DNA from 2 places in the Salicibibacter cibarius genome. Region 2 is predicted to be linked to the other one. Evidence: riboswitches for the same ligand, from Rfam matches in the RefSeq annotation. Region 2 holds a riboswitch; the other holds the start of a gene.
The links. A riboswitch is a leader RNA that binds a small molecule or an ion and turns the genes downstream of it on or off. The one in region 2 is predicted to bind glycine.
Positions count from the first base shown of each region.

Region 1: linked by a shared signal. The riboswitch ahead of gcvT (glycine cleavage system aminomethyltransferase GcvT) and the one ahead of lipA (lipoyl synthase) in region 2 are both predicted to bind glycine.

Region 1 covers NZ_CP054705.1:1,951,288-1,966,332, forward strand. Annotated here, with positions in the region: gene HUG15_RS10230 (YqhG family protein) at 501-1,286, opposite strand; gene HUG15_RS10235 (DEAD/DEAH box helicase) at 1,264-2,907, opposite strand; glycine riboswitch at 3,054-3,148, shown strand; gene gcvT (glycine cleavage system aminomethyltransferase GcvT) at 3,302-4,399, shown strand; gene gcvPA (aminomethyl-transferring glycine dehydrogenase subunit GcvPA) at 4,433-5,794, shown strand; gene gcvPB (aminomethyl-transferring glycine dehydrogenase subunit GcvPB) at 5,842-7,302, shown strand; gene HUG15_RS10255 (rhodanese-like domain-containing protein) at 7,708-8,109, opposite strand; gene HUG15_RS10260 (lipoate--protein ligase family protein) at 8,248-9,084, shown strand; gene HUG15_RS10265 (hypothetical protein) at 9,066-9,224, shown strand; gene HUG15_RS10270 (DinB family protein) at 9,868-10,254, shown strand; gene dat (D-amino-acid transaminase) at 11,355-12,212, opposite strand; gene mntR (transcriptional regulator MntR) at 12,370-12,786, shown strand; gene ytvI (sporulation integral membrane protein YtvI) at 12,959-14,047, opposite strand; gene HUG15_RS10295 (hypothetical protein) at 14,248-14,445, shown strand; gene HUG15_RS10300 (spore coat protein) at 14,547-15,045, shown strand, end outside.
Region 2 covers NZ_CP054705.1:3,457,387-3,472,431, reverse strand. Annotated here, with positions in the region: gene HUG15_RS17595 (amidohydrolase family protein) at 1-1,048, shown strand, start outside; gene HUG15_RS17590 (Na-translocating system protein MpsC family protein) at 1,466-1,825, shown strand; gene HUG15_RS17585 (dihydroorotase) at 2,126-3,601, shown strand; gene HUG15_RS17580 (cysteine hydrolase family protein) at 3,604-4,194, shown strand; gene HUG15_RS17575 (UbiX family flavin prenyltransferase) at 4,241-4,789, shown strand; gene HUG15_RS17570 (UbiD family decarboxylase) at 4,758-6,101, shown strand; gene HUG15_RS17565 (BMC domain-containing protein) at 6,123-6,386, shown strand; gene HUG15_RS17560 (hypothetical protein) at 6,401-7,327, shown strand; gene HUG15_RS17555 (BMC domain-containing protein) at 7,362-7,814, shown strand; gene HUG15_RS17550 (BMC domain-containing protein) at 7,833-8,111, shown strand; gene HUG15_RS17545 (hypothetical protein) at 8,114-8,854, shown strand; gene HUG15_RS17540 (EutN/CcmL family microcompartment protein) at 8,868-9,149, shown strand; gene ade (adenine deaminase) at 9,155-10,972, shown strand; gene HUG15_RS17530 (cyclase family protein) at 10,986-11,672, shown strand; gene HUG15_RS17525 (DUF1989 domain-containing protein) at 11,704-12,366, shown strand; gene HUG15_RS17520 (M20 family metallopeptidase) at 12,317-13,441, shown strand; glycine riboswitch at 13,545-13,650, shown strand; glycine riboswitch at 13,653-13,729, shown strand; gene lipA (lipoyl synthase) at 13,928-14,848, shown strand; glycine riboswitch at 14,939-15,045, shown strand, end outside.

The DNA of each region.
Region 1 (15,045 bases), 1.5 Mb from region 2:
TTTCTCACTTCTAACTTCCAACCTCTAATCTAGTGTAAGGTGGCTTGATTACCCGATCATGGGGGACAGTTGGAAGAAGTTCGGGCGTCAACGCTTTTGGCTCCCTAACGGACAATTTACCGCGTCATGGCGACCGAAAAAGCGGTCGATTCTTGTGTTCGGTCGCCATAACCGTTTTATGACGACCGTAATGGCCTGAATCGAGAGAGTTCGGGCGTCATAGCCGCTTCATGATGACCGAAAAGGCTTGTATCGAAAGAATTCGGTCGGCATAGCTGCCTCATGGCGGCCGAACGAGCAATTGGCTTTCGTTCTCGGTCTCCATGAACCGTTTCATGGAGACCGGGGAGTCCTGCTTCGCAAGAAACCATTCGGTCATTGACGATAGCCTTTGATACCTTAACTCGGGCTGTGAAGGTTTAATCCACACTAACCCCAGTTTGAAGCCCTAATCCAGACTTCCGGTCGTCGGTGTGATCGCTTATTTCCGACAGGCTGCACTAGTATGAATCCTTTCGCAAATAAAAGATCCCTCCGTTAATAAAGGTTAGTTCGATCGCCGGTTGATATTGTTGCCGGATCGCTTCTTTTTCCAAGCTGTATGCATCATCGTTTTCTTTATCGGGCGTTTCATAAAAGCGGTCAAGCAAGGCTAAATCATCTTCCATTCGATTGGTGGCTTCACTTGCCCACGCGTGTTTTTGGTTGCGAATATCGTTAAGAAGGTATTTTTTGATTCTTTGTACGGCGCTCATCGGTTGAATCAAATGGGCCATTGTAAACGTATAATCGGGGATCGCGGAAACGAGCGGGAGTGGCGCCAGTCGTTTCATGAAAAGGTCAATTGTTTCCCCGCTAATTAATTGAATGCCAAAGCTGCGGATGATATCGCGTCTGCGGTGGCAAGTGTAGGAAATGCGCACGTTTAAACCGAGCCAGGGGTATAAAGCTGTTTGTTTTTTTTCATGATGGTTTTCATAAAGCCGTGTGACCGCGCCTTTGTCAGCTGCGGAAGAAAAAATTTGATGAAGACGGGGGGAGCCGAAATGCACCTTTTCTGCAGAAGGTGTATCGGCTCGTATATCCGTGGACAAGTTCAATTTCAGCGGTTTCGGTTCTCCGCTGGTTTTTTCTAAATAATGCCAGTAAAAAGGACGGTTCATGAGCTCGAGATCGAGCGTTTTATTGAGTTGAACGTCCAGTGTGGATGGTGTGCTTTGTAATAGTTCCGCTCCTCCGGCTAGAAAAAAACGGCGAAGATAGTTATGAACTTCTGCCTGTTCCATGTTGGTCTCCCTCCTGATTCATGAGCTCGGTTAAATGATGAAGTTTGAGCCGTGCCTCCCCTTCCGTACCGGAATCCAGGGCATCCTCTACGTATCTCTCCAATTCCTGGCCGGAATAGCGTTCCAGAATGTCGTCCAAACGTCCGATGACGCCTTCGAACATGTTGATTTTTTCATAAAGGAGATTAAGGATGCGTGCTTCTACCGTATTCTCAATCGCGTAGTTCGTAATGTGCACATCATTCTCTTGGCCAAGGCGATGAATCCTTCCGATGCGTTGTTCCACGCGCATCGGATTCCAGGGAAGGTCATAATTGATCATATGGTGGCAAAACTGCAAGTTTAACCCTTCGCCGCCGGCTTCGGTGGCGATCATGACCGGCACGTGGTCACGAAACAGCATGCGCATCCAGTCTTTTTTGCTGCGTTTAAATCCGCCTCTAAACGGCACGGATTTTATTTTATGCTGGGCAAGAAACCATTGCAAATAGAGCTGGGTTGCCCGGTATTCCGTAAAAATAATCGTCTTTTCCGAAGAGGCCCGGAGTTGTTTCAACACTTGTTCTGCTTTTGCATTTGTTTGAATCTCATGCATAGCGTTTACAACGGGAGTGGCTTGCGCTTCGCTTAGCATCCCGTTTTTCATCATATTTGAAATCGTTACCCCCAAGGCTTCTTTACTGGAGCAAGCTTCCCTTTGTAACGTCGTTAATGAAAAACCGTGGAGTTCTTGTACCGTTTGTTTTAAGTCGCACACGGCATCATACATGGCACGCTCTTCTTTCGACATTTCCACGTTTACATTTTCAACGTGTCGATTTGTCCAGGACACGTTCGTATTGTCACGGCGATTGCGGACCATGACGTTTTGCACGAGTTTCTGAATGTCTTCGGTTGCTTTGGCGTCGTGTTTGTATTTAGCTTTAAAGCTTTTTTCGTCGCCGAGATGGCCAGGTTTTAAAATCGAAACGAGGTGAAAAAGTTCTTCGATCCGATTTTGCACAGGGGTGGCTGTACAGAGTAAACAAAAGCGTTTTTTTAAAGCCTTGATAAATGCATAGTTTTTCGTGTTGGCATTTTTCAGCCGATGGGCCTCATCAATAATGATCATGTCATAAGGTTGTTCAAGGACGATTTCCCGATGGGGAGAATGTTTAGCTGTGTCCATCGATGCGACGACGACATCGCACCCGTCCCATACATACGTTTTTCGTTGGGGGACAGCGGGAATATAAAATTTTTCATTCAGCTCTTGCGTCCATTGATTCACGAGCGATGCCGGAGACAGGATAAGTGCCTTTTTGACGAGTCCACGGATCATGTATTCTTTTAAAACAAGTCCGGCTTCAATCGTCTTCCCGAGCCCTACTTCGTCAGCGAGGATGGCTTTCCCATTCATATCTTCAACGACACGTCTTGCCGTTTCAAATTGATGATCGTACAGGGAAAGTTCCGGCAAATGCGTAGGGGCGACGAGTCCGTCGAACGATGGGACCGCAATGCGTGTTTGCGCTTCATATGCAAGTTGATACATCTCCCACGAAGACCAAGGCCCTTCATGATCCAACGCTTGTTTAAATTTGTTCTCCCAGTCGGTGGAGAAATGGATATCTATGTACATAATTCCTCCTTTTTTAACCTTTATTTTTATTTAAAAGTATAAAAAAGATTGGCAATGGTTAAATGACGTGCTACACTGGGTGTAACAGTTTTCCTAACTACGTTAGTGTGTGAATGTTAAGCGGTTTTATACATTGGCATAAGCGGATGATAACAGAGGGAGAGATCGTTCTTCCCGGAACGGCGCCGAAGGAGCAAACCGGAATGGTGAATCTCTCAGGCACATGTACTTCTGTTTGACGCGACTCTGGAGAGCGCCCCTCGCGGCCACCAACGAAGACAATTTTTGCTTATCAGCAAAAAAGAAACTTTCTGGTAGACCGACAGAGCTTTTCAACGATAAACGTTGGAGAGTTCTGTCTTTTTTTAGTAAATAAATAAAGGAGGAGATTGACTTGGCAGAAAAGCGGCGTACTATTCTTTATGATAGGCATGTGGCGTTGGGGGCGAAGATGGTTCCTTTCGGAGGTTTTGAAATGCCCGTCCAATATGATTCCATTAAAGCGGAACATCATGCGGTGCGGGAGGCGGTTGGCCTTTTTGATGTTTCCCATATGGGTGAGGCGTTGATTGAAGGGGAAACTGCACTCGATACCGTACAAACAATTTTGACGAACGATGCTTCCAAATTGGAAGTGGGCAAAGCCCAGTATTCATTGATGTGCAATGAAAATGGCGGAATAGTGGACGATTTTCTCGTCTATCAAATGGCACCGGAAACATACATGGTCATCCCGAATGCCGCCAACCGTGAAACAGATATCGCTTGGCTCAAGCAGCACGCACAAGCGGGTACGACGGTGACGGATGTTTCCGATGATTACGCGTTGCTTGCATTGCAAGGCCCGAAAGCGGTTGAGGTATTGCAATCATTAACAGATGAAGATGTGGGGGCGATCGGCACGTTTCGCTTTCAGGCGGACGTAGCGGTCGACGGCCGAAACGCGATCGTTTCCCGTAGCGGTTACACCGGAGAAGACGGGTATGAAATCTACTGCCGTACGGAAGACGCGGTTGCCGTTTGGGATGCATTACTTGCCGCCGGAGAAAGCGCCGGCATTAAACCTTGTGGGCTAGGCGCGAGGGATACGCTGCGTTTTGAGGCTCGCTTGCCGTTGTATGGCCAAGAACTTACGGAGACGATCAGTCCTTTGGAAGCAAAACTCGGCTTTGCGGTGAAAGTGAAAAAAGACGCCGATTTTATTGGAAAAAAAGTGCTGGCAGCAGAAAAAGAACATGGAACGGCTCGAAAAATTGTCGGCATTGAGATGCTGGACAAAGGGATTCCGCGCACGGGTTATCCCGTTTTTGATGACGACGGCAATGAAATCGGACATGTTACGTCAGGAACGCAGTCCCCGACGCTCGGAAAAAATCTCGGTCTTGCAATCGTGAATACGGATTATGCTTCCAATGACACCGAAATCATCGTAGGTGTCCGAAAACGGAAACTAAAGGCCAAAGTTGTACCGACGCCGTTCTATTCTCGATAAGGTGTTATAAAAAGACAATTGGAGGGATTCAAGATGGAAAAAACCCATCGCTATTTACCGATGACAGAAAATGACCGCCGGGAAATGTTGGAGACCGTGGGGGCGGGTGACGTTGCCGAGTTATTTTCCGATATCCCGGAAAACGTTCGTTCCCAATCGGACTTGAACATACGGAAAGCTTTGCCCGAGCAATCACTCGTCGAGTACTTTCAATCGTTAGGATCCAAAAATGAAGCGGTGAAAGATTACCCATCCTTTCTCGGTGCCGGTGTATATGACCATCATATCCCGTCAACGGTGGATGCAGTCATTTCACGGTCCGAATTTTACACGGCCTATACGCCATATCAACCTGAAATTTCGCAAGGAGAGTTGCAAGCGATTTTTGAATTTCAAAGTATGATTGCAACCCTCACCGGCATGGAAATTGCGAATTCCTCGATGTACGACGGCCACACCGCTCTCGCTGAAGGCGCATTGATGGCCGCTACACAGAAGAGAATGAAAAAGCAGACGATATTGATCTCCGAAACCGTACATCCGGAAGCAAGAGACGTAGTGCAAACGTTTGTGAACGGTCCGAGGCTTACATTGAACACGATCCCAAGCAAGGCAGGGAAAACAGATGTCCAAATGTTAAAAGAGATGCTTAATGATGATGTTGCCGCGGTCGTCATAGAGTACCCGAACTTTTACGGAACGATCGAAGATCTGAAAGCGCTTCGTGAAGCGGCAGATGCCGTAGATGCGTTGCTTATTGTAAAAAGCAACCCGCTTGCGCTCGGCGCCCTTACTCCTCCGGGTGAATTCGGAGCGGATATCGTCGTAGGCGACACCCAACCGTTTGGCATTATGGGCCAGTATGGAGGCCCGCACTGCGGTTATTTTGCTACGAAAAAAGCTTTTATGAGAAAAGTGCCGGGCAGACTTGTCGGCGAAACGGTCGATGAAGAAGGGCAACGTGGCTATGTGCTAACGCTTCAAGCACGTGAGCAGCATATCCGGCGGGATAAAGCTACCTCTAATATTTGTTCTAACCAAGCATTAAACGCGCTCGCTTCGTCGGTAGCCATGTCTGCATTCGGAAAACATGGCATCAAGGATATGGCTACGCAAAACATGCAAAAAGCCCATTATGCAAAAACGTCTTTGCAGGCCGCCGGTTTTAACCTCGTGTATGACGGTCCGCATTTCAATGAGTTTGTCATCGATGTCGGTTCTTCGGTCACAGACGTGAATCAGTCGTTATTTTCCAAGGGAATAATCGGTGGATTGGACTTGGGCCGCTTTAATGGAGAGCAAGATCATCATATGCTCGTTTGCGTGACGGAACTGCGTACGAAAGCGGAAATCGATCAGTTTGTGGAGGCTTTAAAGGAAACGGCCGCTAAATAAGCTGCGTCATAAATGCTTTTAGATATAGAAAGGAAGTGGACATCCCTATGAAAAGGAAAGAACAAGCGCTCATCTTTGAATTAAGCAGAAAAGGCCGGAGCGGAGCATCGTTGCCGGAAAATGACGTTCCCGAAGTCGATGTCGAAGATTTATTGCCGGATGATTATGTGCGAACCAAGGCACCTGAACTTCCGGAAGTGTCGGAGCTACAGCTGATACGCCATTACACGGCATTGTCAAAACGAAATTTCGGTGTGGATTCCGGTTTTTATCCACTCGGTTCCTGCACGATGAAATATAATCCGAAAATCAATGAAGTGATCGCCCGAATGCCGGGCCTTGCCCATCTGCATCCTTATCAGCCGGAATCGCACGTGCAAGGTGCGCTGCAATTAATGCACGAGTTGCAGGAATCTCTGGCTGCCATCACCGGCATGAAAGAAGTTACGTTACAATCCGCAGCCGGTGCCCACGGGGAATGGAGCGGGCTCATGATTATTCGCGCCTTCCATGAATCGAACGGGGATTTTAACCGTACGAAAGTGATCGTCCCGGATTCCGCACACGGCACAAATCCGGCTTCGGCAAGTGTGGCCGGATTTGACCCGGTAACGGTGAAAACGGATGAACGTGGACTCGTTGACATGGACCATTTGCGGGAAGTGACCGGTGAGGACACGGCAGCGTTAATGCTTACGAATCCGAATACGCTCGGGCTCTTTGAAGAAGACATTGTGGAAATGGCTGAAATCGTTCACGGGGCGGGCGGCAAGCTGTATTATGACGGCGCCAATTCCAACGCGATTTTAGGAAAAGCAACGGCAGGAGACATGGGCTTTGACGTTATTCACCTGAATTTGCACAAAACGTTTACCGGGCCGCACGGAGGAGGTGGGCCGGGAAGCGGGCCCCTCGGTGTGAAAGCGGAACTTGTTCCATATTTGCCCCGGCCATTGCTTGTGAAGGAAGACGGGCAGTATAAATGGGATTATGACCGTCCAAAGTCTATTGGGCGCATTAAACCGTTCTACGGCAATTACGGCATTAACGTCCGTGCCTATGCGTATATCCGTTCTATGGGACCGGAAGGATTGCGCCAAGTGTCCGAAGATGCCGTTTTGAACGCCAACTATTTAAGAAAACGGCTGGAACCTTATTACGATATTCCTTACCCGCAATATTGCAAGCATGAATTTGTTTTATCGGCGAAACGGCAAAAGAAACTGGGTGTGCGCGCCCTTGATATCGCCAAGCGTTTGCTCGATTACGGGATGCATCCGCCAACAATCTATTTTCCGCTCAATGTGGAAGAGTGTATGATGATCGAGCCCACCGAAACCGAAGCGAAAGAAACGCTCGACGAGTTTGCGGACGCAATGATCGCGATTGCCAAAGAAGCAGAAGAAGATCCGGACCTTGTCTTGGAAGCGCCGCATGAAACGGTTATTTCCCGGCTCGACGAAACAAAGGCTGCGAGGAAACCGGTATTGACGTATTTGGATCAATAGTTAGAAACGGCTCATCATTCTATGGTGGGCCGTTTTTTGGGTGCGTAATCCCTCAAACGGAAGTCGAGCTGCTCCGAGAGGGACAAGAGAAGCGAAGTATCCCTCAAACGGAAGTCGAGTTGCTTCGAGAGGAACAAGAGAAGCGAAGTAATCCCTCAAACGGAGGTCGAACTGCTCCGGGAGGGACACAAGAGAAGTCAAGTAATTCCGTCCCTCTATGCACGCCTTAGAGGGATGACAACGTGTACCCTGTCCCATACCATCGGGAGGAAAAATGGGTATGGCGAACAAAGGGAAAAAGAACAATACTCAGGAAAAACACGCCTTGCTATCAAACATTTAAAATAAATATATTATGTAAACTTTTAAACAGGTTGGAAAACCCTTATCAACAACAAGGGTTTCCTATTTTTTCTTTTTCTTTATTTTGCCTGTCCATTTTTTAAAGCCGTTTTTTAAATAATGAAGGTTATCGTTGCCGGTTTTTTTCTTGAGAATGCGCGCGGCCTGGCGGCTTTTCGCGCCTGAATTGTCATAAAGATAGACTTGTTGGTCTTTGCGAACTTCCTGCAGGCGTTGTTTAAGTTGTGACAGGGGGATGTTCCGTGCTCCCCAAATGTGGCCGCCATCATAGTCCTTCTGCTCACGCACATCGATCAATTGCGCTTTTCTGTACCCTTGGATAAATTCATCCTGGGTAAGCGGTGTGAGGTAAGAAGGCGTTCGTAAGCGGCGTATAAGCATGGTAGCGGCGAAAACAATGAGTCCGCCCCAAAGAATGATTGATAAGATCTCATAAAAATCCATCTAAATTGCTCCTCCTTTTCGTTCCCCTTCATATTATAAGAAACTTACTGGCGAGACGCAAAACAATATCCTTATTATTTTTTATATGTTGCTGAATTTGATAAACTAAAAAAGAAGACAGAAGGGCGTGAATACAATATGGAAAAAGAAAAATGGTTGTTCATCGACTCCGGAGCTTGTTCACCTTCGTATAATATGGCTTTGGATGAAATGCTTTTACATTGGCATAGCGAGGGGCTTATCCCGCCGGTCATCCGATTTTATGAATGGAATCCGGCCACGCTTTCCATCGGTTATTTTCAAAAAATACATAAAGAAATCAATTTGGAAGCGGTAGAGCGGCACGGACTCGGGTTGGTGAGGCGTCCGACGGGCGGTCGAGGCGTTTTGCATGATAAGGAATTAACGTACAGCGTGATCGTGTCCGAAGATCACCCGTACATGCCCGCGACTGTTACCGAGGCCTATCGCGTAATTTCGACGGGGCTTTTGGAAGGGTTTAAAGCCTTGGGATTGAACGCTTCCTTTTCGGTACCCTCATCCGAAAGCGCGCGGGAGGAACTAAAACAACCGAGGTCTGCCGTATGTTTCGATGCGCCTTCTTGGTATGAGATGGTTGTCGAAGGGCGTAAAATTTCCGGCAGTGCCCAAACGCGCCAGAAGGGCGTGATTATGCAGCATGGCGTCCTTTTGATCGACCTGGACACAGAACAGCTTTTTGATGTCTTTTTGTATCCGAGTGAACGCGTGCGCAGACGAATGCAAAAAGCGTTTGCGGACAAAGCGGTGCCCATCAATGACTTAACGAATGAAAAATTGGATGTTGATGATATACGCGCGGCTTTTACGGAAGGCTTTGAACGCGGTTTGGAGATTAACTTGTCCCGTTACGAATTAACGCCTACCCAGGAAAAAGAAGTGCGGGAGCTCGCGAAATCACGCTATGAAAATGAGGAATGGACGTATCGAAGGTAGCCTTGCGATTATCGGTTTTTCATCGTTGGGGGTTGCTGCTGTCAATGTGTCCGTTGCTCCATGATATACGTGGCATGGATCTCAAAGTAGACGACGGCAGAAGCGAACTTGGTGTTACTCTTAAGCAACCGGTCATTTAATGGAATAAAGCACTGAGATTAGGAATGATAGGGTGAATATTAGATCAAACAATAAAACAGAAGTCAAGAAAATAGTAGAAATATGGTATGAAGGCTCTTTAATAGCACACGACTTTATTGATAAGAATTATTGGAAGTCGCAGCAAACGGAGATGGAAGAAAAGTATATCCCATTCATCATAAAAAAATGAATGGGCGGTAATATAAAATTATTGCAATTGATAACAAAAGTGATACTGAAACAACGGTAAAAGAAGATGTCGAAAAAGATTCAGAATTAAAGTAGAAGTTGTTACAGTCTAAAAAGGATATTAAAGAAGGAAATTATTTCACCTTTGAGGAAACGCGAGAAATGATTCGAAGCGGTCAAATATAAGGTGGAATTTATTTGGTTGAAAACAAGAAGGAGTCATTTGAGAATAATGATAGTAAACATTTTTCTCATAGTGAAACCATCGAATATAAATTAAGGTTGGTAGAACGTATTGAGGATAAGATACAAACACTTGGTACGAGTACAAGAGCAGACAAACAGAGTGGAAGGCGAGTCATAAAATCCTCGTAGAGAAGAGAGATTATCTTGAAGGGGTGAATAGTCATAGATTCTGATGGTTTTCTTTATGCAGCTGAGATGACTAATATTTTGGCAAAGGAAATTCCGGAAAATAAATGGGATATTCAGCTGATTGAAGAATTAGGGTCACTAAGGAAATTATTTATCCATATCATTCGGGTTAGAAACATTTATAGGGATGGGCTAAGAACCGGCATCGTAGAATTTCCAGGTGAGCCACCATTAAGTGACGACAATTTAATTGAGCAATTGGACAGATCAATGAATGATTTAGCTTTTACATTTACACAAGCGAGTAATCAACGTATTAAAATGGGTGAAAAATCTTTATCTATAGAAGAGCTTCTAAACACTGCGGTTCAACATGAAGGTATTCATCAAGGACAGTATTTTGTTGCCCTAAATCAAGCAAACATTAAGCTACCAAAACAATGGATTCAAGATTGGGGTATGTAAGTATGTTGTTTCTTTGACGTGGCGCTATTCTGGAATAAGATCTGCGCCGCCTTGACGACGCGATAGTTGAATAGCAATAATTAAGTGAGCCGCATTTATCCGAGGATAAATACGGCATTTTCACCTAGCACTAGTAGAGCGTACTAGAAATTGTTTCCTTGCGAGAACTGTTTTCGTCCCTCAAAGGGAAGGAATGTTGCACCTAGGGGTACGGCAACTCCGTTCTTGTCCCTCTAAAGGAATAATACTACGCTTAGAGGGACGCCAAACCCGATCTCATCCCTCAAATGAGATGAATTCGTCTATTTTTTGAAAACTACATCACCATAGGAAAGAATTTTTGAAACGTTCCACGAGTGCAACGTGGCTTAATTACCAATTATGGAGACAGTTGGAAGAAGTTCGGTCGGCAACGCTTCTGGCTCCCTAACGGACAATTTACCGCATCATGGCGACCGAAAAAGCGGTCGGTTCTCGTGTTCGGTCGCCATGAACTGTTTCATGGAGACCGGGGAGCCTGCTTCGCAAGAAGACATTCGGTCATTGACGATAGCCTTTGATACCTTAACTCGGGCTGCGGCAGTTTAATCCAATCGACCACTAAACCCAGTTTGAAGCTCCAATCCGAGCTTTCGGTCGTCGATGTGATCGCTTATTTCCGACAGGCTGCACTAGTGTCTTGTTTCCGAAGTTCTTTCCAAAACGCCTGTTCACGTTTCACCGATAGATTGATAAAGCGGATAACCCATCGCACCTCCGAGTAGTGGTTACGGTCTTTTTAAGCTCCACAACGTCCCCTGATTTGGCAGAAATTGCTGATCCGAGGGACGTTGAAAGATCCAACGTCCCCCGATTTGGCAGAAACTGTTGATCCGAGGGACGCTGAAAGGTCCAACGCCCCCTGAATTGACAGAAACACCTGATCCGGGTGCGTTGAAAGGGGCAAATTGGAGGTGGAATAAAACCTCTTGATTACATCCCGGAGTAGCGCTTTTTGTATTTGAGGTACATTGTGGCTTTTTTAGCTATAGCCACTAATGATGGACCGTTACTGTCTTCCGGCAGGAAAGAACTTATGAAACGTTCCACCAGCCCTCATTTCATTCCCCGCTGCGAGTTCTTTCGATATCTGCTTGCAACTCGCTTTGCAATTGTTTGGTGATCGGACCGATTTTCATCATTCCGTGTTTCGTCCCCCGCCATTCTATGATCGGCGTAATCTCATTAATGGTGCTCGTAATGAAGGCTTCATCGGCTTCAAGCATTTCTTCGGTTGTAAATGCGGTCAATGATACGGACAGCCCTTGTTTCTCTGCCAAATCGATAACCACTTGCCGGGTGATGCCATTTAAGATCAAGTTATCAGCGGGATGAGTCTTTAACTGTCCGTCCTTGACGATGAACAAGTTGGAGGAAGAACCTTCCGTGACCGTATCCCCCCGGTGTTGAATCGCTTCCGAGCAGTCATGATCGGCTGCTTGCCGTTTCGCCAACACATTGCCGAGCAGGTTTACGGTTTTGATATCACAACGCAACCAACGGATGTCTTCGGTCAAATAAACCGCTATCCCTTGTTCTTGTTGGTTTAGAGGGGTTTCCATCTCTTTTGTGAAAGCAAAAATAAACGGTTCAATATGCCGCTCATACAAGTGATCACGTGCAGTGGCCCCGCGAGACAATTGAAGGTAGACATAGCCGTCACCGTTAAGGTTGTTTGTGTCGATTAATTCCATCACGCTTTTTTTAAGCGATTGTTTTTCTTTAATGGAGTAAGGGATGTCCAATTCATCAGCACTTCTTTGCAGCCGTTGCAAATGCATCTCCAACTTATAAGGGTGTCCACTGTAAACGCGAATCACTTCATAAACGCCGTCGCCAAAATACATGCTGCGGTCATCAAATGAAAAGGAAGCGTTCTCGCGGTCAATCATTTTATCATTAAAAAGAACTTTTTCCATGCATTCCATCCCTTTCTCGCCAACGTTTGTAAGTAAAGTTTTGTTTATCATAACATTTTTCCGGAATAGTTCGCGAGCCCTTTGTTGAGGCTTGTCATCGATTTATGTACAATAGAGGATAGCATAGCTATTGATATGCAGATTTGGGGGTGGTTAAATGGCGACGGCCAGTATGGAAGATTACTTGGAGCGTATTTATCAATTAATAGAGGAAAAAGGATATGCTCGGGTTTCAGATATCGCGGACACACTTGAGGTTCATCCGTCTTCAGTGACGAAAATGGTTCAAAAACTGGATAAAAGCGGCTACCTCGTTTATGAAAAATATCGAGGATTGGTCCTCACCGCTAAGGGAAATAAAATCGGCAAACGTTTGGTTTACCGGCACGAATTACTCGAAGATTTTTTACATATGATCGGCGTTGATGAAAGCTATATTTACCGTGATGTTGAAGGCATCGAACATCATCTCAGCTGGGACGCGATTGACCGAATTGGGGACCTCGTCCAGTATTTTCAAGCGGATGAAAATCGATTAAAAGCGTTGCAGGAACATCACAAAAACCCGGAATAAAATTCCAGTCTCTTCATCAAAATTATCATTGATGTCAGTGGATAATTATGGTAATGAAACTAGCTAGCGTCGTGTTTTTCCGTAGCAGTTATCATAGTGCATGACCCATTTGTCAACCATAGAGTTTAGTGTTGACCAAATTCCAAAAGCAAGAAAAGCGAGACGTCCTTCATCAGGGTTGGTCTCGCTTTTCTTCATCATCTGTCAAATTTAACTCAAACAATCCGGATTCTTTCGCAGATTTAAATGCCATATACACGAATGGTCCAAGAATCAAACCCATCACGCCGAAAAACACAAATCCGAAATACATGGAAAGAATCGTTGGCAATGCATGAAGACCAATGGAATCCCCGAGCACTTTCGGTTCCACAATACGGCGAATGACGAGCAGAATGACGGCCAAAACAGTCAATTGAATCCCCATCGTCATATCCCCGATGATCATCGCGAATACTCCCCACGGCACTAATATCAAGGCAGGGCCTACATAGAGAGGAATAATATCAACGACCCAAACGAGAAGGGAAACGAGTAATGCCGGCCCGGGTGCGATGTAGAGCAAACTTAGATATGAAAGAATGAAAATCCCCAGGCTCATAATAAATTGAGCCTTCCACCAGCCGAGAAACACTTTTCCCATCCGCTGAAACACGTAACGTAGTTTATCGGAGGTTTCCCTTTTAAACATGTTGAAGAAATTGTTCAGCAACCTCGGCAGGTCCAGGCTGAACAAAAATAAGGTAATTAAATAGACGAGCCCGATAATGAGCATGTTCGGAACAGACATGATGATTTCGTATAAATAGGCAACAAAATTGGTAGACCAATTTAATGCCGTGTTAATCGCATTGTTGGCTACTTCATCCACCGCCCGCACAATTTGCGGGCCTTGGGGAAATTCGGCAATGAATTGATCAAATGCTTGAATAAGCTCATTTACAACCAGTTCGATCTCACTTATGTATCCCGGTATTTGCCGGGACCAGTCAATCAAACTTTCAATTAAGTAGGTCAACATGATGTAGATTAAAAAGGTGCTCACAATGAGAAACACGGTAAAAACAATGGAAACGGAGAGAAGGCGTTTGTGAATGTTTAACTTTCTCATTAAAAATCGAACAAAGGGTTCAAAAATCATCGCCGTCAGCAACGCGAGCAACACCGGCATAAAGGCAGATAAGTTAAAATAGACGAATAGCCCAACGAGGATGAGCGCAATGATGATTAATATCCGTTTAACGAGTGGTTTGCTTATCAATGACAACCTCCTGGAAAAAAGATGTGGCTTCATACTTTGAATGGTTTCGCTGACCGTTCTTTATTATAACAAATTTAGCACTTGAACGTATAAAAATTCGTGGCTTTGGCCTATTTTCTCCTCCCCTCCTCATCCCCCCAAACGAATCGTGGTCCGGTGACATATATTGTGGAGAATCTGATTTAGGGGGAGGGATCTGTATGGATATGCAAAAGCTGATGAATGTAATGGTAGAACGAGTGCTGGCAAAACGCAATGTTACAAAAGAATCCGTAGACATTACGGAGGAGGAAAAAGCGCGTATTCGCGAAGTTGTGGAAAGTATTCAGGAAGAAGTGAACGACTTTTTAGAAAACCAAACGACAACCGTAACGGATGAAGGCGAGGACGAAGCGTAAGGCTTTTGAAAAAACAACGAATTGATCATGGCGTTCTGTCCACGCAAATGACAAGGGAGTATCATATCGTGTAGTAGACTTTTAAAAAGGAGGGAAAATATATGTCCATCCATTTAGGACAACAACGAGGCCGAAGTTGTTATGATCCAACACCTTATCAGGGTGATCAAAAATGGAGCGCGTTGTGCGATGATCGTGGAAAGCACCCCATGGCGTGCCCTGTTGATGACGATGAAGGTGTCACTCAAGAGGGCACCCAATCCAACAAAGAGGTGCAAGTGTCGGAAGATTTTATGCTGATTAAAGATTCTTGTGATGTGAATGTTACAACCACGGACGTTCAAGCCGCCGTCAATTTGCAGGCAGCTCTGCAAGCCGCGATTGTATTGGTCATTCGAATCTCGCTCGCCGGCTCCACGGACGATGCCGAAGACATCACGCAAGAACTTTTCCAAGCATCAAAAATCAAGCAAAGAACATCCCAAAAGACCATTGTTGAGAATTCCCGTGATGTGAACGTGACTTCTACAGATGTGCAAGTGGCGCTTAACATCCAACTCTTGTTGCAAATATTAGTCGCCCTCGTCATTACCTTAGATA
Region 2 (15,045 bases):
GGCAGCACTTGAATCTCTGCGTGGAGGGTTTACAACTGTTGTTGATGCCGGAGCTCGTACAGAAGGCGGTTTAGATCCCCTTGTAAAGGCTGTATCCGAAGTTGGTATCCGGTGCGTTCTTGGCATGATTTCTAATGATAAAGGTGCCTCTTCCAGTGATCAGAATAAGATTCTAAAGCAAGCTGAAAAATATCTTAATGAATGGGAGAATCATAGCCTGGTACACCCTTCACTTGCTATATCAATACCTGAAGTAGCTACTGATCATATGATTTATACTGCTTCTAATTTATGTAAAGAAGCAGGCGCGGTTTTCCAAACGCATGTCAATGAACATCTTGCTTCTGTTGAACGTTCTTTAATTCAGCATGGTTTAAGACCGCTTGAGCATCTACATTCAATTAAAGCGCTGGGTCCCCAAACGTTAGCTGCTCACGCTACTTTATTAACCCCAGAAGAAATTACCATGTTGCAAGAAAGTGGTACTGCTGTTGCTTATAACCCTGTTGCAACTCAATGGAAGGGAAATGCTGCAGCACCTGCATTACATATGCATGAACTTGGTATTCGCATCGGGCTTGGCACCGACGCTACACGAAGTGATGGATTTAGATTGATAGATGCTGCCGAAGCAACCCATAGGTTATCATATGGTCTTCAAGTAGGTGATTTTTCCAGTGGTGGAGGGTGGACTTGGTTTGATCAAGCAACTACAAGCGGTGCTGAAGCAATTTCTTTAGGAAACCTAACGGGTGAAATAGCATCGGGCAAAGCTGCAGATTTCTTGCTCGTTGATGTGGACATCCCGGAGTTTCAACCATCAAGAGATCTAGTTTGGGAATTTACACGGTTTGGTAATCGTGATCAAATCGTTGGTGTGTTCGTATCCGGTAAATTACGTCTTTGGGAAGGATGGCCTGTCGACTGGGATGGAAAAGCATTAATGCATGAGGTCTCACAACGTACTAATGAAGCGATCGAAAATGCTCCTATTAAAAAAATACACCCCCATTCAAGTGAACATCGTAAAAAACGGAAAAAGCACTAAAGCTTGTATTTATTGTCTATTCATATTGATGAATTCCACCTAAGTTGGAAAAATGACTTCAAAAAAGGGCCCCCTCATGAACAGCGTAAAACCCTTATCACCTGGGGAGCCACTCTCTAGAGGTTTTTGCTATTCAACCGAAATTTTAAGGACAGTACACACCACCTTAATTCAAAAATCCCGCAAAACCGCATTATTATTCCAATTTTCGGGATTTTGTTTGCCCGGGGATTACAGAACTGCTTCATTATGAATAAACTTAATTAAAATTATGAATGAGAAGTCAATGGAAAAGTATTGACGTTATTCAAGAGATAGTATAATATTAAAAACATAGAAATATTTTAATTGTTTTCAAATGGCGTATAACTTTGTCACATGTTCTCCAAATATCTTTTATGCTTGGAGGGGTGATTGATGCTCGAAGAAGTTTCTGACCCGGCAAAAAATAATCTGAAAAAAGAATTATCGCAAATTTATAACAAAATCAACAAAGAAGTTCATGGATTAGGGGTGAAGAAACAAAAGATCGAGACATTTGATAACACTGTTGTGATTTTCGGAGAACATAAGCGCAACCCAGCTTTAAATGCTCTTAATAATCAGTATAAAGAACTGACTTTGGCAGCTGATGCGGCGCTTGTCATGGAATTTAAGGACAGATTGAAAGCAGAGATCGAACGCCATCTGGGAATAGGAGTCTTCACCGTATTGAAGGATTTTGATCCTGAATCCGAATACGCTTGTACGGTCATTCATTTTAAAGAAAACTTTTAGATTTAAGATTAATAAGAACTAAATGAAAAGGGAGAATCTAAGGCGATTTACTCGCTATAGTTCTTCCACCTAAATGTTATGCGGGAGCTTATTCTCTGTTTAACCGGTGTAATGAGAAACCGTAGATGTAGAAGGTGCACACTTATGCCTTCTTTCATCTACGGTTTTTTATTTTACACTTTAAGAATGTTTGCCTTTGTTAAAGGAGTAAAGTATAAGAAAAGACTTAGACTTTCGCCATTCTTGGCGAAAAGTCAAGTTTTTCTAATAAATATCATTATAAAAGAAAGGGAGTTTTTTATGGATTTAATCATGAAAAATGCCAATATTCCGCAGGGAGACAGACAAGTATTGACGAATATTTTGGTGAATCAAGGCACAATCGTTGGTTTCACTAATTCTATAGAAGGTATAGAAGCTGACGAAATATTTGATGCACAACAGAATTTGGTGGTTCCGGGTTGTATCGATCCACACACCCACTTTATGGAGCCGGGATTTAGTCACCGTGACACGTTTGACGCCGCTGGGCGATCGGCAGCAAAAGGAGGCCTAACATCTCACATTGATATGCCGTGTACAACAAAACCGTCTGTACGCAGCCGCGAACAATTCCATGAAAAATTAAATTCGATTAAAGATAAAGCTGTTATTGACTACGCTTTCTGGGGTGGCATGACAGGAGAAGATGTTCGGGAAGGATTGCTTCACAATATTCAACCTCAAGTAGACGAAGGCGTTGTTGCTTTCAAAGTCTATATGACACCTTCTGTTCCGACGTTCCCACCGGTATCTGATGCGGAAATGCTTGAAATCTTCCGTCATGTCGCCCCAACAGATTTGCCAATCGGGGTTCATGCAGAAAACCTTGACATTTGTACATTTTATTCGAAAAAGCTTGAAAGTGAAGGAAGGGAAGATCCAGTTGCTTGGTCAGAAGCGAGAGGGGTTATTGCAGAAAAAACAGCGATTGAACTTATTTTAAGTTTTGCCGAAGAAACGGATGCTAGGGTTCATGTTGTTCACATGACTTCAAAAAAGGGAGTCGAGCTTGTTCGTGAGGCGAAGAAGCGTGGCGTTAAGGTGACATCAGAGACGTGTCCCCAATATTTGGTGCTAAATGCTGAAGAAGCGATGAATAAATGGGGAACGTTTGCAAAAATTGCGCCGCCACTACGTGGCAAAGAAGACAATGAAGCATTTTGGCAAGGACTTGCAGATGGCACGGTAGATTTCGTCGGAACGGATCATGCACCTTACAACATTGAAACCGAGAAAAAAGGTTCGACTATTTGGACCAGTTTCCCCGGTATGCCTGGGGTAGAACAAATGGTACCGATACTGGTAAGTGAAGGCTTGAATAAAGGGCGTCTGTCATTGTCCAGGTTTGTGGAAGTTACGAGTCGTAATGCTGCCATTCACTATGGGATTTACCCCAAAAAGGGAGCGATGGAGCTTGGAAGTGACGCAGACTTTACTGTGATCGATCTAGAACGGAATTATACGATCGACAAGGATAATGTATTAACGGAAGCCAAATATACCCCCTTCCATGGCATGGATTTGAAAGGTATTCCTGTACAAACCATCGTTCGGGGAAAGATGGTCTATAACGCTGATGACGGCGGAATTGTAAGCGAACCTGGTTATGGGAAGTACGTGGAACGCCAAAGCATTCAACGTCTTGACCGTGAATTAAAATATGAAACGGAAAATACGTTAGGTCAAAAGGTAGATGTTACAGATAAAGAAAAACAATTCACAGGAGGTATTTAAACATGGGCGTAAAAGGAAACAAACACGCAGTTGTTGTTATCGATATGTTGAATGATTTTATTGCAGAAGGTGGGGCATTACGGGTTGAGAACAATGAAAAAATTGTCCCTAAAATAAGAGAAATGGTTGATTTTAGCCATGACAATGATATTCAGGTCGTTTTTATTCAAGAAGCGCATCGAAAAAACGATGCTGATTTCAAAGTAAGGCCTGTACATGCCATTAAGGGTACATGGGGATCAGAGTTTATTCCTGAATTGCAACCGGAAGAAGACAAGGGGGATTACATCGTCCAAAAAAGGCGTCACAGTGCTTTTGCCCATACCGATTTTGACCTTTTTCTACGGGAAGAGGGCATTGACACCGTCGTGCTTACAGGAAATTGGACGAATGTTTGTGTCAGGAGTACCGCCTCTGATGCCTTGTATCACACGTATAATGTTGTATGTTTGTCGGATGCAACTGCTTCCAAAACTGACGAAATGCATGAGGCAGGTTTGGTAGATATCGGTATATTTGGTGAGGTGATGACAACAGAGGAATACAAAAAGGCTGCGATACAGAAATTCTCCCGAAACAAACAGGCCAATTAAAACTCCTATGAGAATTATTGTAGGAATAACAGGAGCTAGTGGATCTTTGTATGCTTATACACTGATCCACACCCTTCATCAATTAGGCATTGAGACGCACGTTATTGCGACCGAAACGGGAGATAAGGTGATGCAATACGAATGCGGTGTCAATATAAAGGATATGCATCAATTTGCTGAGGTTCATGATGACGGAAACTTGTTTGCTCCAGTGGCGAGTGGTTCTTTTCAGACGGATGGTATGGTTATCGTCCCTTGTTCAATGAATACATTGGGGGCAATCGCGAATGGAATTGGCGATACGCTTCTAAGTCGCGCTGCTAATGTTGCAATGAAAGAAAAACGACAACTCATTGTTGTCCCTAGAGAAGCCCCTTTTCATGTCATCCATCTGCAAAACATGACAAGATTAGCTGAAGCAAACGTGTCCATAATGCCTGCGTCTCCGGGATTTTACCACCGTCCGAAAGAAATATGGGAACTGGTTAATTTTATGGTTTCTCGTATATTGGACGGACTTAACATTGATCACAAACTTATCGACAGATGGGGGGAGAAAAATAGTGAACCCCGTATCAATGAGAACATTGATTGAGAGTCTGGAAAACAGAAATCTCCTCTATCGTATCAACAAGGAAGTTGATCCTAAATATGAACTGGGGGCTGTTGTTAAAACCAAAAATGGTCAAAAACCTTTTCTGTTTGAAAATATTAAAGGCTACCAATCTTCAATGGTTGCGGGATTGGGTGGGGATAGAGAACTAATGGCCGATAGCATAGGTGTTTCATCATCTGAACTGATTCCATCATTAATTGAAAGCATTGTTCATCCAATGAAAACAAACACCATACAATCTAAATCAGCTCCTGTCCATGAAAATGTAGTGTTTCCTCCCTTTAATTTGGACGAACATTTCCCCATTCCGACTTTTCATGAAGAAGATTGTGGACCATATTTTGTTTCCGGTGTATTAGTCGTTAAAGAGCCGAATGGACAAAAAAGGTATACATCAATCCGCAGAATGGGATTTATAGGTGTGAATAAAACAAACATCGCGATTACTTCGCCTGAACTTCAACGTCATTATTCAACATTTGAGAAAAACAACGAACCGTTGGAAGTTGCAATCATGTTTGGCGTTGTTCCAGCTGTCGTGCTCACTTCCCAAGTCAGTACACATTTATTCCATACAGATAAGTTGGATGTAGCCAGTGCATTGCTTGGCCAACCATTAGATGTGGTTCAATGCCGAACGGTAGACCTCGAAGTTTTGGCGGAAGCTGAAATCGTCCTTGAAGGACGAATGTTGCCATATGAACGTGATTCCGAAGGAACATTTGCTGAACTCGGGGGTTATTATGGAGGCGACATGGAGCAACCAATTGTGGAAATGTCAGCGCTAACGTATAGAAAAAACGCCATTTCGCAAACGATTTTACCAGCAAGCGCAGAAGAAAAGCTGCCAATGTGTCTGGTGCGTGAAATGACCTTGTTAAGCACGGTCCGACAGGTCGTAGAAAATGTGCAAGCGGCTCATGTGACAATGGCTGCCGCTGCCCGCCTTCATGCCGTTATTCAAATCGATAAAAAGACGGATGGTGACGGTAAACAAGCAGCAATGGCAGCGTTTGCAAGTGACAAGGACTTAAAGCATGTGGTTGTTGTGGATGATGATGTTGATCTATATAATCCTGAAGATGTTGAATGGGCAATTGCTACAAGAGTCCAAGCTGACATAGATGTAATGATCATGCCTGGGGCTAAGGGATCACCCCTGGAAGCATCTCACAATCTAAGGGGAGTAACTGCAAAAATGGGTGTTGACGCAACTATTCCATTAGCCCAAAAAACGGAATTTAGGCGAGCATCTATACCTTTGGATATTGATTTAAATGATTATTTGTAAACGAATTAGGGAGGGAGACTTGTGAGTGCAATTGGGTTAGTTGAAACAAGGGGGTTAACCGCGGCAGCCGAAGCTCTGGATTCGATGGCGAAAGCAGCTAATATTAGTTGCCTTGATTTAAAAAGAGTCGGATCAGGCTTAATCACTGTGATTATCGAGGGGGACGTTGCCGATGTGAATTCTGCGGTTGAAATAGGAAAATTGTCGTCTGAGCGTGTTGGTGGAGAATTAATATCAAGTAATGTAATCCCCCGGCCACATACGGAACTTGAAAAATTATTGTAAGGAGTGGCGCGGCGATGTCGGATTTTATGAAAGAGGTCGTTGGGCAAATCCTCAGCCCAAAACAAGCGAATCCCTCCACTGACGAGGGGGACAGATCAATTTTTCAACGCGAGATAACTGACAGCCTTTCGAATGAATCCATAAAACGACCGAACTATCAATTAGAAAACAAAACAAAACGATTGTCAATGACTGCAAATGAACAGGCGTCTCCTGTTTCTAAGAATTCACAAATAAATCAACCGAATGTAACGGTCATCCCAAACAGCCACTCAAGTAATGCATTATCTAAATTACAAACGATGTCTCTTACAAAGGGCGAAGCTTACAATCAAAAAGCAAATGCCTCCGGGTATGCCGAAATGATTGGAAAGGCAAATACTGGGGCGGGAGCGTGGTTTTTCCCAAAGCTATCTAAAGGCTTGGAGAAATTCTTTTATCGAACCCCGCAACAAGGCGTTAGCGCAGGGTGCGTAAACTTTCCCGAGTGTTATCCGAGTCAATTAATGTTTGTAAATAACATCATCAGAGAAAACCAAGAAGTTAAGTATCATCTCGAATGGGATAAGAAGAATAAAGGCGAGTTTTTACTAGAGATGTTTTATGAAGATGAACACTGGTTAAAAAATACCCTCAAGCAATTGTTCCAAAAAATAAATCGAAACACGATGAAACATTATGAAGTGTTTAAAATTGATTATCCGAGCACGTGGCTATCTAAGCAACTAGGCATCAATTATACGGTTGAGGGGTTATGTTTTGTTGAAGGCCTTCCTTATTATAGCAACATTTCATTGTTGGATCATGTATTGAAGGCAATGCCGGAAGGGACGCTCAACTATCATGTCGAAAACGAGTATTTACTTGTCTCGGGAAGTCAAAACGAAATGACAGAAGCCGAGGCAGTATTCAAAAAAAATGGAGGTCAATTTATAGGATGACTAGCTAAGCCTTAATATGAAGGGGGTGGACGTAATGATTGCGCTCGGGTTAATTGAGACGATCGGATATACAACAGCAGTTTCTGCAGCTGACGCAGCAGTGAAAGCAGCTGATGTTGAGATTCTTGGCAGTGAGACGGTCATTGGCGTTAGCGGTGCTGTCGGAGTCACGATCCATTTAAGTGGAGATGTTGCGGCGGTTACTTCGGCGGTTGAAGCTGGAACAAATGCTGGTGAAAGTGTCGGAACAATAGTCTCATCGCATGTGATCCCGCGTACACATTCAAATGTTAAAGACGAATTAATAGATAAGTTCATGGGCAAAACAGTTGAAAATACAAAAAATCTATCAAAAAGTTCTCAAGAGAACTTACCGAAAAAAACGGACAGTCAGGACGAAGAAAAAAAGGAAAAGTCCACAAATAAGAAAACAGAGCAACAGGATGAGGATTTAAAAAGCAAAAATGGTAAATCAAATAAAACTTAAATCAAGGAGGAAATCATTATGGGTGAAGCCTTAGGATTGGTAGAAACAAAAGGTCTTGTCGGTGCGATTGAAGCTGCGGATGCGATGGTAAAAGCAGCTAATGTAGAAATATGCGGATACGATAAAATCGGTTTTGGGTTGGTCACTGTTATGGTAAGGGGAGATGTTGGTGCTGTAAAGGCAGCAACTGATGCCGGGGCAAATGCAGCAGGAAGAGTTGGTGAACTGATTTCAGTTCATGTCATTCCGCGCCCTCACAGTGAAATTGAACGCGCTCTACTCTCCAAAGGTGAATAAACATGAATGAAAACAGGCAAAGTGCTGTTGTCACTTACACTTTGCAAGCACTTTCACAAAAAAACAAAATGGAGCCAGAGTTTCATAAACATCCGCAAATCCTGGCTCTTCTTTCCCATCATATGATCGGTATGGACCGAGGATTAGCTGCGTTAAAATTATTAAAATCAAGTGGTGCCACAATCTATATAAGTATGGAAGATTCAGTATTGGATGGTTTTACTAGAGAAGACATACACGCATTAACAGACATTGATGCATTTATTCCGTGCAGTGAACTAGGCGTAGCAAAGGAGCGGTTTTCTTCTTTTTTTATACCTGTATTATCCTTTTCGCTTATATCAGATATATTGGCTTTTAACGATCACCGTCCATTCTCCCATATTATATTATGGGGGTTATTGAAAGGGAGGAAAATTACTGCTCTAGACATTGGTTCAAACCCTTACCATTCTTTATGGGCTCAAGACGGATTGAATCATGGGAATTCGTTCTTAAAAAATGAATTGAATAATCAAATGCATAGACTCAGGAGTTTTGGGGTTAAGTTGTTTTCAGATGAAAAAGAAGTCAATCGATATTTCTATTCTCGAACTAAAGATAAGACGATTATAAGTGCAGAAAACATTGAACAAATAGTATCACAATCACACTATGAGGTTATTATCGATTCCAATACTGTCATTACCCCTCTTGCCAGAGATTTAGCACTTAAAAATAACATTCAAATACGTGAAGAATGAAAGGACACCTGATATGGAAATCGGTATTGTAGTTGGCACTGTAACAGCGACAAGAAAGGACGAAAGCCTTGTCGGAGCAAAAATGTTGGTTACACAGCCGGTGGGGATTGACGATCAGCCAAGTCAAGCGCAACCCATTATTACAGTCGATACGGTAGGTGCAGGGGTTGGTGAAAAAGTGATTTTCGTGAAAGGAAGTATTGCATCCAGAGCGTTTGATAATGATAATGCGCCTGTCGATGCAGCTATAGTCGGCATTATTGATATGTTGGAATGCGATTATGGGAAAGGGTGAACGAAATGGAAGCGGAAAAGTTTAAGGAAGCGATTCAACGTCGTAAGTTGATTGATGTATTGTTGGACCATCATCTATTTGCTGATCTTGTACTTCAGGGTGGTTACATCATTAATACGGTAACACGGGAAATTTATCAAGCAGATGTCGCTATCAAAGATGAATACATTCTACTTGTTGGGGACGCCAAGGATTTAATCGGGTCATCAACAACCATTGAAGATGTAAGGGGAAAATTCATTAGCCCCGGATTTATTGATTCGCATATGCATTTTGAAAGCTCAATGTTGACAGGCACGGAATTTTCAAGGCTATCGATTCCAACGGGGACCACTACGCTTATCGGAGACCCGCATGAAATTGGAAACGTCCTTGGCGTTCATGGGATGCAAGAAATGATCAAAGAAGCCAAAACATTGCCGAATCAAGTATATTTTACCGTCCCGGCCGCTGTGCCGGATGCGCCCGGGCTAGAAACTGCCGGGGAAGAAGTCACTGCTAAACATATGAAAGATTTATTGAATGATGAAAATGTACAAGGGATCGGAGAAATTCAAAGCTTTAGTAATATTCAACCCGTCTACCAAAATGCTCCTGAGCTCATTGATGATTTAGTAGCAGCGGTGTCATATGCCAACAGCATTGGGAAAACAGTTGAGGGCAACGCCCCGGCGTTGTTCGGCAAAGAATTGGCCGCTCATATTATTAGTGGGGGTACACATATTTCGTGCCATGAAACAACAACAAAAGAAGAAACCGTTGAAAAACTTCGTTATGGCGTTAGTGTATTTATGCGTGAAGGTTCATCGCAACGGAACATGGCGGAATGTGTCCGTGCCATCAAAGAAGAAGGGCTTGATTCGAGGAGAGCTATACTCGTTTCTGACGATATGGCTGCTGATGATTTATTAAAAGATGGCCATATGAATGACATTATTCGAAGGACAATCGCCGAAGGGATCGACCCCGTTGAAGCAATTCAAATGGCGACAATCAATCCTGCCACACATTTTGGCTTTAAGGATGTAGGCATATTGGCCCCGGGGAAACGTGCCAATATTGCGGTTATCGATAATTTGAATGAAATGACCATTGATAAAGTTTATTTAAATGGAAAGGCGGCAGCCGATAATGGTCAATTAACGATAGATCTACCTTCTTATACGTACCCGGAAAGCACAAAAACGTCAGTAAAGAGAAAAAGGGTAAAAACCGAAGACTTGCATATCACAACGAATCGAAATAGCAATAAAGCCCGAGTTAGATCGATTGTTGCTATTCCTGATCAAAATTTAACAGGTGCAGAAGAATTTGATTTAAATGTTTCCGGCGGGGTCGTCGAACCTTGCCTCAAACAGGATGTTCTTCCTCTCCTAGTCGTCGAGCGTCATGGTAAAAGTAACAGAATAGGAAAATCGTTTTTACATGGATTTCAGTTACAGAGTGGTGCGATTGCCGAAAGTGTTGCTCACGATACACATAATATTATCGTCACCGGAACCAACTATGAAGATATGGCCACGGCCGTCAATCGGGTCATAGCGATGAACGGTGGAATTGCGATGATAAACGAAGGAAGAGTGATCGGCGATTTACCATTAAAAGTTGGAGGGCTAATAAGCGATGAATTAAACGGGAAAGAAGTGAGTGAAAGAGTAGATGAAATGTCACGCTTGGCTAAAGATGAACTAGGGTGTGGCATACATGTTCCGTTCATGCATCTATCTTTCTGGTCGCTCGTAACAAGCCCTGAGTGGAAGATTACTGACATGGGTTTAATTGATGTCAATCAATTTGAAGTGTTGTCTACTGTAGTAGAATAAGGGGGTTCGACCTATGAGTAATGTTAAATTAGTAGACTTGTCGCAAGAGATTTATAATGGTATGCCTGTGTTTCCCCTTCACCAAAAAACCTTTATTTTTCAGAATAAAACACACGAAGAATCTAAAAAGGAAGTTGGGTTTGAATTTGCCACTTATAATCTCTTGATTAATGAACATGGCCCAACACACACGGATGCAATTTATGAGTTCGACCCGAACGGAAAGAAACTTGATGAAATGTCACTCGAATATTTTTACGGTCCATCCATTTGCCTAGATGTGTCACATGTTTCTCCTGATGATTATATTACGGCGGGTGACCTTGAAAACGCGTTGCAAAGATCAGGTCAAGTGTTGGAAAAAGGGGACATTGTCCTTTTGTATACCGGTCATTATGACCGGGCATATGGAACGGATGAGTGGCTTACACGTTATGCAGGCCTGGATATAGAGGCTTGTAGATGGCTTGGAGAAAAAGGTGTCGTTAATATAGGCGTCGACGCGCCGGCACCTGATAATCCTAAGGACCCAAACTTTTCCGCCCATCTTATATGCCGTCAATATGAAATGTCCCATATTGAAAACTTATGTAATTTAGACCAAATTGCTGGGAAACGTTTTTTATATTTTGGATTGCCATTAAAGATTCGCCAAGGCACGGGTTCGCCGATACGGGCAGTAGCTGTGTTTTTGGAATAAGACTAGGTGAGCTATTAAGGAGGTCAGGTGTATGGTTGATGGTGGAGGTGTACGAGAAGAAATTTTCATCCCCCCCTATGAAGGAAGAAGTGTAGAACTTAAAGTTGGAGATGAATTAGTTCTCATTGACGTGGAAGGAAAACAAGTTGGAGATTTTGTTTGTTTTAATAAACATGACATAGAGGAGTATGTGTCGCCGGTTCACATGCGCGCATCATTAAGTAGCATTCGTTTAAAAGAAGGTGATGGATTATACAGCAATAAACGGCGTCCGCTCATGGAATTTGTCCAGGATACGGTTGGCAAACATGATTTCTTCTTCCCTGCCTGTGATTACTACAGATATAAAATGGATTTTGGCAACGAAGACCATCCTAACTGCCATGACAATTTAAAAATAGCCCTGGAAAACCATGGCATACATCCTGTGAAAATTCCGGATCCTATCAATTGGTTTATGAACAATGTTCTTGATGAACTGGGAGATTATACAATTCAGGAACCGTTATCGAAGCCGGGGGATTATATACGGCTTAGGGCTACAGAAGATGTTGTCATTGCATGTTCAACCTGTTCGCAAGATATGGAGGCTGTTAACGGTTGGCAAGTAACGCCATTAAAAATGCAAATAATGGGGGCAGTAAGTGAACGCGGTACAATTTTTGCAAAAGTTGATAAGGATAAATTCCTCTAATCCACCGGGTAATGAATCGAAAATTTCCGAACTTCTTGCAGAGCGCTGTAAGGAAAGTGGTCTGCCATACCAAATAACTGACTTAGGACAGAATCGAAGTAACTTTAGCATTCACCTAAAGGGGAAAGATCGCCGCGAGCTATTCTTTTGCGGGCATATGGATACGGTTTTACCCGGGGAGCAAAAATGGGATTACCCGCCATTTGAAGCTAAAAAAGTGGAAAATAAAATATACGGCAGAGGGGCCTCAGACATGAAAAGTGGTCTTGCGGCCATGTTTCTAGCCATTGAATCATTATATTTGCAAAACGAAGAGCTGCCTCACGACATTGTATTTCTTGCTACAGCAGGGGAAGAAGTGGATAGTTGCGGGGCGAGACAGTATTTGGAAGATCATGATGTGTCAAATACTGCTGCAATGGTTATCGGTGAACCAACCCGAGAGAAAGTGGTTGTCGGTCATAAAGGCGCGCTATGGGTTAAAATTCTCACTTTCGGAAAAACAGCACATGGTGCCATGCCGGATCGAGGGATTAATGCCATTGAACGGATAAGGGAAGTAATGGCGATCCTTGATGAATGTCGCCTTGAATGGAAAATAACTGGTGCTCCACTTGGGGAGAGTAGTCTATCGATTAATAAAATAGAAGGCGGGCTCCAAGCAAATGTTGTTCCGGATCAATGCCATATATACGTTGATATTAGAACAATTCCTCCTCAATCCCACAATGAAATTTTTATGGAATTAAGCAGGAAGTTGGAGGAACTTTTTAATGAGGAGGATAGCTCTGCCTTTAAAATGGAGGAGTTGCTAAATAGGCCCGGGATCTTGACTGAATCTTCAAGTCGAATCATTCAGACTGCAAAAGATATTAAAGGTACTGATAACGATGTTTACGGTGTTTCTTACTATACGGATGCAGCCGTGTTGAATCCCGAAAGTACCATCCCAACACTTATTTATGGTCCAGGTGACGAGCAGTTGGCTCATCAACCTAATGAATATGTGGACGTTGACGCTTATTTGCGATCGATTGAGTATTATAGAAGCCTGGCTCTGGCATTTGAGGCATAGGAATTTAGACAATGTCATAGAAACATGTGTAAGTATAATTTTCAAATAATCATTGCTTTACAACGCCTTTTTTGCTAAACTAATATCAAATAAATATTTGCGAATGAACATTGTGGGAGAGATCGACGTAAGCGTCGGCACCGAAGGGGCAACATTCACATAAATGCCTTGTGAATGAATCTCTCAGGTAAAAAGACTGCAATGGGACGCATCTCTGGAGAGCGCATAAGCCACCAAAGGGGTAAACTCCGTCACGGGGAGTTGAACTCTCAGGTACAAGGACAGAGAAAAGGTGTAGAGACCTTTTTCTGTCTTTTTTGTTTGTCCCGAAGCCCCGTTGGAAGATGAAAAAGGGAAGCCAATCGGGGATGGTGGAGAGTGATCCCTTCGCCGAAACCATTACGCATTTTGGGAGCTGACACGATTCGGGGGGATTGTCCGAAAATGATAAAATAGTTATTCGTCTGATGCAAAGGATGTGATCAAATGGAGGCAAAAGAAACGCACGTTCGCAAGCCGGATTGGTTAAAAATAAAGTTAAACACGAATGAATCCTATAAAGGCCTTAAGAAGATGATGCGCGAAAAGAAATTACATACGGTCTGTGAAGAAGCGCGCTGTCCAAACATTCATGAATGCTGGGCCGTAAGGAAAACAGCCACATTTATGATTCTTGGGGATGTGTGTACGCGCGGGTGCCGATTTTGCGCGGTGAAAACGGGGCTGCCAAATGAACTTGATTGGGGCGAGCCGGAACGAGTCGCCGAGTCGGTGGAACAAATGGGATTAAAACACGTCGTCATTACGGCTGTTGCCCGCGATGACCTTAAAGACGGGGGCTCAAGGGTGTATGCAGAAACGGTTCGCGCCGTCCGCCGCCGCAATCCGCTTACGACGATTGAAGTATTGCCTTCGGATATGATGGGGCTGCATGACAATTTACAAACGCTTATGGAGGCGCGCCCGAATATATTGAACCACAATATTGAAACGGTCCGGCGCTTAACGAAAAAAGTTCGCGCACGCGCGACGTATGATCGTTCCCTGGAGTTTCTTCGCTATTCCAAGGAGTTGCATCCCGACATTCCGACGAAATCAAGCCTCATGATCGGCCTTGGGGAAACGCCCGAAGAAATCGAAGAAGTCATGGATGATTTGCGTGCCCACGATGTGGATATTATGACGATCGGGCAATATTTGCAGCCGACGAAAAAACATTTGGATGTGCAAAAATATTACACACCCGAAGAGTTTGCGCGTTTCAAAGAAATTGCCATGCAGAAAGGGTTCCGTCATTGCGAGGCAGGGCCTCTCGTTCGTTCTTCTTATCACGCCGATGAGCAGGTCAACAAAGCACAAGTATGGCAAGAAGCCGCGAAATACCAAGGCAGTGAGGCTTTTGTGTGAGTGGGGATAAATGTATAAATAATTTCAAAATAGTGTTGCATTAAGGTGTTTGCTTTGCTATGATAATAACAAATTGAATGAAATTTGCGAATGAACATTGTGGGAGAGACCGACTTAGGCGTCGGCACCGAAGGGGCAATATTCACATAAAAAATCCTTGTGAATGAATCTCTCAGGTAAAATGACTACAATGGGAC